Rhodopseudomonas palustris: one gene and its partner. The protein of the gene in region 1 interacts with the protein of each later gene in a pairwise test. Links are inferred from orthologs where the notes say so. Each region holds a gene or a part of one and is shown in the gene's direction. Other genes may lie near its edges.

Region 1 (5,534 bases):
CTTTGCTGACAGCGGATGGGCAACTAACACGGTGCAGCGCACCATACCGGCGCCGCTGCCTGATTCCTAGAGCGGCCGAATAGAGATTGCCCAGTGAAATTCGACACAATCCCGTGGTGTGGGAGAAGCCCTTCTTTCGTCTGATCGGTTGTGTCGAAGTGATGACGCACCACATCTTCTTCGGGAAAACACGAGGTTCCGATGCGGCTGCAACTCGGCGTGGCGAAGCTCTGCCTTGCAATCAGCGCTGTGGCGCTGGTGGCGGCTTGGCCGCACGCCCGCCATGGCGCTGCAATGCTGGCCGCGGGGGACGATCCGGTCCGACTATCCGAGCTGCAGATCGCGGAAGCGTTGCGGCAGGATCGCGGCATGATCGCGCGCCAGATCGAAGCCGCGCTCGCGGCCGGCGACGCCGATCTCGCACGCAGTCTGGTTGAGCTGGCCGACGCGCATCATGTTGCGCTGGCGGAGCCGCTCACCCGGCGGGTGGCGGACGCCGTCGCGGCGGAGCGTGCGCCGGCGCAAGTCGCGAGCCGGTTCGCCACCGGTCTCGTCACCGGTCAGGCCGATGATCTCGCGGGGCTGTCCGGCACGATGGCCGGCGATCTGTTCGTGTTCGGTGATATCCGTGACGTGATCCGCGAGGGCAAACATCTGGCGAGCGGAGAGGCGGCCGATCATCTGGTGCTCGGGCTCGCGGCGGCCGGCATCGCGGTGACGGCCGCGACTTATGTCAGCATCGGCGCCGCCGCTCCGGCGCGCGCCGGACTGACGCTGGTCAAGGATGCGCGCAAGGTCGGCCGCATCAGCGAGGGGCTGGCGACATGGGCCGGGCGGTCGGCGCGCGACATCGTCGATACGCCGGCGCTGCGACGTGCGGTGGCCGATGCCTCGCTGCTCCGCCCTGCAAAGACGCTCGATGCCGTGAAGGCGGCGGTCCGCACCGACAAGGCCGGCGGCCTGCTGCGGCTCGCCAAGAACGTCGGCAGGATCGGCGACAAGGCCGGCACCCGCGGGGCCTTCGATGCGCTGAAAGTCGCCGAGAGTCCGAAGGACGTCGCGCGCGCCGCCAAGCTCGCCGAGGCCAAGGGCGGTCAGACCCGCGCGATCATCAAGCTGTTCGGCCGCGGCGCCCTGCTGCTCACGGCAGGAACGTGGAATTTCGCATCGTGGATTTTCAGCGCGCTGCTGATGCTGATCGGCGTCGTCACTTCGCTGAAGGCCGGCACCGAGCGTCTGACGCAGCGCTGGCTCGACCGCCGCAAACGCAAGGCTGCCAAACGCGTGCTCGCCGCCGACACACAGCCGCAGCCGTCCGTCCGCGCGGCCTCTGCTGCGGTCGAGGCATAGTGCGAGCGCCGCCACAATGATAACGTTCTCTCCTGTTCGATACGACGGCGCCTATCGCGGCCGTGCTCGCTTGCCGAAGCGACGGATCGTGTGGTCCGGCTGCGCTCGCCGTCCGGGCTGACGACATAACCCGCCACGCTCATTCCCATCATCAACGACGGATACCTGATGCCGAGCTTCGATCACGCCGGACTCACCATCGCTTACCTCGACGACGGCGAGGGGGAGCCGATTTTGCTCATTCACGGCTTCGCGTCGAACAAGAACGTCAATTGGGTGTATCCGTCTTGGCTGTCGGAGCTGAAGCGCGCCGGCCGGCGGGTGATCGCGATCGACAATCGCGGCCACGGCGAGTCCACCAAGCTGTACGACCCGGCGGACTACACGCTCGCGGCGATGGCCGGCGATGCGCTGGCGCTGCTGGATCATCTGGAGCTGCCGCGTGCCGACGTGATGGGCTATTCGATGGGCGGGCGGATCACCGCGACGTTGGCGCGCGAGCATCCGGACCGGGTGCGCTCGGCGATTCTCGGCGGCCTCGGTCTCGGACTGATCGAAGGCGGCGGTCCGGGCGAGAACGTGGCTGCCGCGCTCGAAGCGCAATCTCTCGACGATGTCGTCGACCCGATGGGCCGCACCTTCCGCGCCTTCGCCGATCAGACGCGCTCCGACCGACGTGCGCTCGCCGCCTGCATGCGCGGCTCGCGGCGGCTGATGACACGCGAGCAGGCGGCGCAGATCGCCGTGCCGGTGCTGATCGCGGTCGGCACCACCGACGACGTCGCCGGTTCGGCGCACGCGCTCGGGGCGATCATTCCGGGCGCCGAGGTGCTCGACATCCCGCGCCGCGATCACATGCGTGCGGTCGGCGACCGGGTGTACAAGGAAGGGGTGGTGGACTTTCTCGCGCGGCGGCCGTGATGCGCCGCCGATGTCGGCCGCCGCGACGGACGTCGGGCTCTTGATTCCATCCCGGCAGCAGCCCACGTTGAAATGTCCGTGGTTGCCTGTGGCTTCGGCTGGGCTGCCGAATGTCGGGGGACGTCAATGGGTTAACATTTTGGGAGCGGGCGTCGGACGGCGCCCGCCATGCGCCGCGACAGCGCGACGCCTGCCGTGCTATAGTTTGACAACGACCCGATCGAGAGAGCCCGCATGGTGATGCATCAGATCAATCCGCAAAGTGCGACGGTCACGGCGCTCGATCCGATATGGGAACGGGTCCGCGCCGAAGCCGAGGACATCGTCCGGCGCGAGCCGGAACTGGCGTCGTTTATTTTCGCCACTGTGCTGCATCACGACCGGCTGGAAGACGCGGTCGTGCATCGCGTCGCCGAGCGGCTGGATCATTCGGCGCTGTCGGGAGATCTGATCCGCCAGACTTTCGAAGATGCGCTGCGCGACCAGCCGGACCTCGGCAATGCGTTTCGCGCCGATATGGTCGCGGTGTTCGATCGCGATCCGGCGACTTCGCGCTTCATCGATCCGCTGCTTTACTACAAGGGTTTCCACGCGATCCAGACCCATCGTCTGGCGCATTGGCTGAACGCCAAGGGCCGCAAGGATTTCGCGCTGTATCTGCAGAGCCGAGCCTCCGCGGTGTTCCAGACTGATATCAATCCGGCCGCCAAGATCGGCCGCGGCATTTTCCTCGATCACGCCACCGGGCTGGTGGTTGGCGAGACAGCGGTGATCGAGGACGACGTCTCGATCCTGCACGGCGTCACGCTCGGCGGCACCGGCAAGGAGCACGAGGATCGTCATCCGAAAATCCGCCGCGGGGTGATGATCGGCGCCGGCGCCAAGATCCTCGGCAACATCGAGGTCGGTTATTGCGCCCGCGTCGCCGCCGGTTCGGTGGTGTTGAAGCCGGTGCCGCATAATATGACCGTTGCCGGCGTGCCGGCAAAGGTGGTGGGCGAGGCCGGCTGCGCCGAGCCCTCGCGCACCATGGACCAGATGCTCAACGCGATCGGAATTTGATCGGCGCAATGCGCTTGCGCGGATCTCGATCGACCGGCCGAACGGCCGCCTCGATTGCAGTTCGCAACTCGCGACGAGGGGTTGCGGCAGCGGTCGCGAGAAAGTACTGACGGCGACCCCGGCCGCGCGATGAGCGTGCTGTCCGCCCCGCGTCGGCCGCTAATCAGTTGAATTGGAGATCACCGTGGACGTTCAGGAAGTCAGAAAACTCGATGCCTATCTCAAGCGGGTGTTCGGCAATCCGAAGATCCGCGTGGTGCCGCGCCCGAAGAAGGAAGATTCGGCCGAGGTTTACATCGGTGAGGAGTTCATCGGCGTTCTGTTCGTCGACGACGAGGACGACGATCGCTCGTTCCAGTTCCAGATGGCGATTCTGGAAGACGATCTCGCCGACGTCGACTGACCGGATCTGTCGCCTCAGCCGCGCACATGCATCTGCGCGGCGAGCTGCGCGATCGCATGCGCGACCTCCCGCCACTGCGTCAGCCATTGTCGCGGAAACCGGAAGGTGAGGTCCGCGCCATCGACCCGGATTTCGCTGAGACACATTCCCGGCGTCTGACGGTCGCGGGTGCAGCGCGCGGACAGCTCGGGCTGGTCGGCTGTGAACAGATCCTCGTTCGCATAGGGCGAGCCCTCGACGAACGAGCGCAGTGTCAGCCCGTCCGCGGTTTGCGGCGCGACCGGAGCGAGATAGCGCGGGTAGATCGTGCGCAGCCGAGTGTCGGGCGCGAGGGCGTCATGATGCGCCGCGATCGAGACGAAGATGCGATCGATCGGCTGAAATTCGGCGATCTGCTCCGCCGTCTTGTGCGCGACGTGCTCGGGCGGCGCCAGCGACGGATACAGGAAGGCCAGATCGACCCGCTCCTGCGGTCCGGAGCGCCGCTGATACTTCACCCTGAACGCCTTGGTGGGGACGTTGAACAGGGTGTCGCCGATGGTCACCGGTGTCCTGTCGGGATCGCCGACGGGCTGCACATGCCAGGTCGGCCACAGCAGATAGGCGACAGCCGCGACCGATGCCGCGCCGATGGCGCCGCCGATCATCAGCGGAACACGGGAGCTGGTCCGCGGAGCGCGGCTGTGGCGCTGGCGGCCGGCAAGCGACGATACCAAAGTCATGACGACGCGAGATGTCCGGGCCCATACGAATCGTTTCGGACTATGCCACGTGCCGAATCGCAGCCGAACGGGATTGTGCGTCGCACGCCGGCAATTTCTTCGCCCGCGCGTTAACCCTTTCTTAAGGCTGTCGTGGCGGCCTGCGCGGGATTTTGCGACATCTGGGCCTCACCCATCGAGCCGGAGGCCGCCGATGTCGCCCGATGCCTTCAACAACCTGTTCTCGCTTCTGATCGGGTTCGCCGTCGCCGGGGCCGCGACCTGCGCCTATCAGGCGCTGACGCAGCGGTCGGCAGGTTTCGCGATGTTGCAGCAAGGCGTGGCGACGCAGAGCTTCGCCGCCGTGCCGTTCCTGATGTTCGCCGCTCCATTCATCATCATGCGCAACACCTTGCTCGGGCCGCGCACCACCATCACCGCGCGACGGCGCGCCGAATTCGTGATGCTGGCGACCGTGATCGCGGGCACCTGGAGTCTGATGTCCGGAACCGTGGTGTTGATGGCGCTGCACGCGGTCGGGCTGATCGCCTGAAAACGATTGCGTCGTCCCGCTCGCATTTGCGATGACGAGAGCGGGGACAGGAGACAGCGATGGCAATCTACGAACTCGACGGGCAGGCGCCGGTTCTTCCGGCTGACGGAAAGTACTTCGTGGCCGATAACGCCGCTGTAGTCGGCAAGGTCCGTCTCGGGGGATCGGTGTCGGTGTGGTTCGGCGCAGTGTTGCGCGGCGACAACGAGTGGATCGAGATCGGCGAAGGGTCGAACATCCAGGATGGCACCACCTGCCATACCGATCCGGGTTTTCCGCTCACCGTCGGCAAGGGTTGTACCATCGGCCATAACGTCATCCTGCACGGCTGCACGATCGAAGACAGCGTGCTGATCGGGATGGGCGCGATCGTCATGAACGGCGCCAAGCTGGCACGCGGCTGCGTCGTCGGCGCAGGGGCCGTGGTCACCGAAGGCAAGTCGTTTCCCGAAAATTCGCTGATCCTCGGCGCACCCGCCAAGATTGCGCGGACGCTCACGCCGGAGCAGGTGCAGGCCATGCTGGCCGGCGCCGGGTTCTACGT
Region 2 (3,138 bases), 1.6 Mb from region 1 along the record:
CGGCCGGCGGCAATAGTAGAAGAAAATAACCCGACATCACCGATCCATTCGCGAGCGACTTCGAACGCAGCAGTGCAGCCTGTCGGAGGCGGTGTAAAGCGAGCAGGGAAGCTGTGGCGAGGCGACGAGACGGAGTGGTTTCGCCGCGGGTGGACTATGGATCCAGCTCGGTGTCCCAATACAAATAATCGAGCCAGCTCTCGTGCAGATAGTTCGGCGGGAACAGCCGGCCGTTGCGGTGGAGCTCATGGACCGTGGGGGCGAAGGCGGTCTGGCGCGGGAACATCCTGGCCTGTTCGGGCGTCAGGTTGCCCTTGCGCAAATTGCACGGCGAGCAGGCGGCGACGACGTTCTCCCAGGTGGTCTGGCCGCCCTTCGAGCGCGGAATGATGTGATCGAAGGTGAGATCGTCCGGCGCGCCGCAATATTGGCAGACGAACCGATCGCGCAGGAACACGTTGAACCGGGTGAAGGCCGGATGCGTGGTCGGCTTGACGAAAGACTTCAGCGACACCACGCTCGGAAGCTGGAAGTCGAGGTTCGGACTGTGGACCGCGCGGTCGTAATGGGCGACAATATTGACGCGATCGAGGAACACCGCTTTGACCGCGTCCTGCCACGACCAAAGCGATAGCGGATAGTAACTGAGCGGCCGGAAATCCGCGTTGAGCACCAATACCGGCCAACCGCCATGCGAGACATGCGCGTTCAAGAAACGCTCCTGACCCCCGTCGATCGACGCTGCGAAGCAGCATGCGAAGGCATACTACAGTCAGCGTGACGGCCTTGTGAAGGGCGATGCAGAAATGTCCGCTCCGCAAGGTGGGATTTTCGCCCAAGCCAGCACGTTGGCACAGCAAGCGTATTCCAGAAACCCGGCGCTTCGGAGGTGATTGTTCCATTTTTACCAGCCGCGTTGACGGGGTCGCGGCGGGCTAGCAGATTGACCCGGACAGTTCCCTGAAATCCGCCAATCCAAGTGAGGAGGCGTCATGTCCAGCACAGCAACCGCATCGATCAAAGCCGTCGCAGATGCGCCCGCCCATCGTCCCGGCCGCGGTCGGGTGTACGAGTCGATCGCCGACGCGTATGGCGATACGCCGCTGGTACGTCTGAACCGGCTGCCGCAGCAGCACGGTGTCAAAGCGACGATCTACGCCAAGCTCGAATACTTCAATCCGGCCAGCAGCGTGAAGGATCGTATCGGAGCGGCGATGATCGCGGCGCTGGAGCAGGAGGGGATCATCAAGCCGGATACCGTGCTGATCGAGCCGACCTCCGGGAACACCGGTATCGCGCTGGCGTTCGTGGCCGCTGCCAAGGGCTACCGGCTGAAGCTGGTGATGCCGGAATCGATGTCGGTCGAGCGCCGCAAGATGCTGGCCTTCCTCGGCGCCGAACTGGTGCTGACCGAAGCCGCCAAGGGCATGAAGGGCGCGGTCGCCAAGGCCGAAGAGCTGGTCGCGGCGACCCCCAATGCGGTGATGCCGCAACAGTTCAAGAATCTCGCCAACCCGGCGGTGCATCGCCGCACCACCGCGGAAGAGATCTGGAACGACACCGACGGCGCGGTCGATATCTTCGTCGCCGGCGTCGGCACCGGCGGCACCGTCACCGGCGTCGGCCAGGTGCTGAAGCCGCGCAAGGCGTCGCTGCAGGTAGTGGCGGTCGAGCCGGAGGAAAGCCCGGTGCTGTCGGGTGGTGCGCCCGGCCCGCACAAGATCCAGGGCATCGGCGCCGGCTTCGTGCCGGACATCCTGGATCGGTCGGTGATCGACGAAGTGGTCAAGATCCCGAGCGCCACCGCGATCGAAACCTCGCGGGCGCTGGCCCGGCACGAAGGCATCCCAGGCGGCATCTCGTCGGGCGCGGCGATCGCCGCGGCGATCGAACTTGGCAAACGGCCGGAAAACGCCGGCAAGACCATCGTGGCGATCGTGCCGTCGTTCTCGGAGCGCTACCTGTCGACGGTGCTGTTCGAAGGCGTCTGATCGGCCGGGCCGCGACGCTACAGCCGGATTGCGGGAGCGTGCCCGCGATCCGGCGCGGAGCGGCTTGAAATTATGTCACCACCAGCTCGGTGCCGGTGAGCAGGCGGTAGGCCTTGAGATAGCGCTTCGAGGTCGCCTCCACGATCTCGGCCGGCAGCTTCGGCGGCGGTGCTTCGCCGTTCCAGCGGCCGGCGCGGCGTTCGGCGTCGAGATAGTCGCGCAATGGCTGCTTGTCGAATGACGGCTGCGGACGGCCGGGGGTGTAGGTATCGGCTGCCCAGAACCGCGAACTGTCCGGCGTCATCACCTCGTCGATCAGGATGATGCGGCCGTCTTGGTCGCGGCCGAATTCGAATTTGGTGTCGGCGATGATGATGCCCTGCTCGCGGGCGATCTCTTCGCCCTGGGTGTAGACCGCGCGCGTCATGCTCTCAAGCGTGTAGGCGTCGTCGTCGCCGATGATCTCGCGCATCCGCGCGATCGTGATGTTCTCGTCGTGGCCGGTCTCGGCCTTGGTGGCCGGCGAGAAGATCGGCGGCACCAGCCGCTCGCTCTCCGTCAGCCCCTCGGCCAGCTTCTCGCCCGCCAGTGTGCCGGAGGCGGCGTATTCCTTCCAGGCCGAGCCGGTGATGTAGCCGCGGATCACGCATTCGATCGGGAACACGGTGGTGCGCCGGCACAGCATCGTCCGGCCTGCGATCACGGCGCGATGCTCGCTCAACGCCGGGACTGCGGCGATGATCTCGTCGGTGTCGGCGCTGATCATGTGATGCGGCACCACGCCGCCGAGCTGATCGAACCACCACGCGCTGATCTGGGTCAGCACCGCGCCCTTCATCGGAATGGTCTCGCCCATCACCACGTCGAAGGCGCTGATCCGGTCGGTGGTGACGAGCAGCAGCCGGTCGTCGTCGACGGCGTAGATGTCGCGCACCTTGCCGCGGCCGATCTTGGTCAGCGGGAGGTCGCTCGAGAGCATCGTGGTCATGGGCGGTGTTCCAGGCAGAGGTGGCCGTCGGCGCAGCCGGCAGCACAGGTCGATTTGAGCCCGCAGTCTATCATTCCGGCAGCGGAATGAACTCGCTCTCGTTCGGGACCGCGTCAAAACGGCCGGTTTTCCAGTCCTGTTTGGCCTGTTCGATGCGCT

Evidence for each region.
Region 2: the proteins of cysE (region 1) and cysK interact in binary tests that used the Escherichia coli proteins (3 or more experiments, as listed by UniProt). The link is inferred for Rhodopseudomonas palustris from one-to-one orthologs.

What each region holds. Positions count from the first base shown.
Region 1 is NZ_CP041387.1:2,735,576-2,741,109, reverse strand. Bases 1,686-4,419 are described here. They hold cysE (serine O-acetyltransferase), read left to right. Parts: upstream 1,686-2,505; coding sequence 2,506-3,333; downstream 3,334-4,419. Other genes in these bases: FLL57_RS12525 (hypothetical protein), read right to left, coding at 3,751-4,419; FLL57_RS12530 (DUF3126 family protein), read left to right, coding at 3,518-3,736; FLL57_RS12540 (alpha/beta fold hydrolase), read left to right, coding at 1,686-2,271. Outside these bases: FLL57_RS12545 (hypothetical protein), read left to right, coding at 202-1,350; more of FLL57_RS12540, read left to right, coding at 1,519-1,685; more of FLL57_RS12525, read right to left, coding at 4,420-4,458; FLL57_RS12520 (DUF6949 family protein), read left to right, coding at 4,652-4,990; FLL57_RS12515 (gamma carbonic anhydrase family protein), read left to right, coding at 5,050-5,534.
Region 2 is NZ_CP041387.1:4,304,035-4,307,172, reverse strand. What follows is about bases 1-2,991. They hold cysK (cysteine synthase A), read left to right. Parts: upstream 1-992; coding sequence 993-1,991; downstream 1,992-2,991. Other genes in these bases: FLL57_RS19805 (phosphoribosylaminoimidazolesuccinocarboxamide synthase), read right to left, coding at 2,062-2,979; FLL57_RS19815 (HNH endonuclease), read right to left, coding at 155-712. In the rest of the region: FLL57_RS19800 (pirin family protein), read right to left, coding at 3,050-3,138.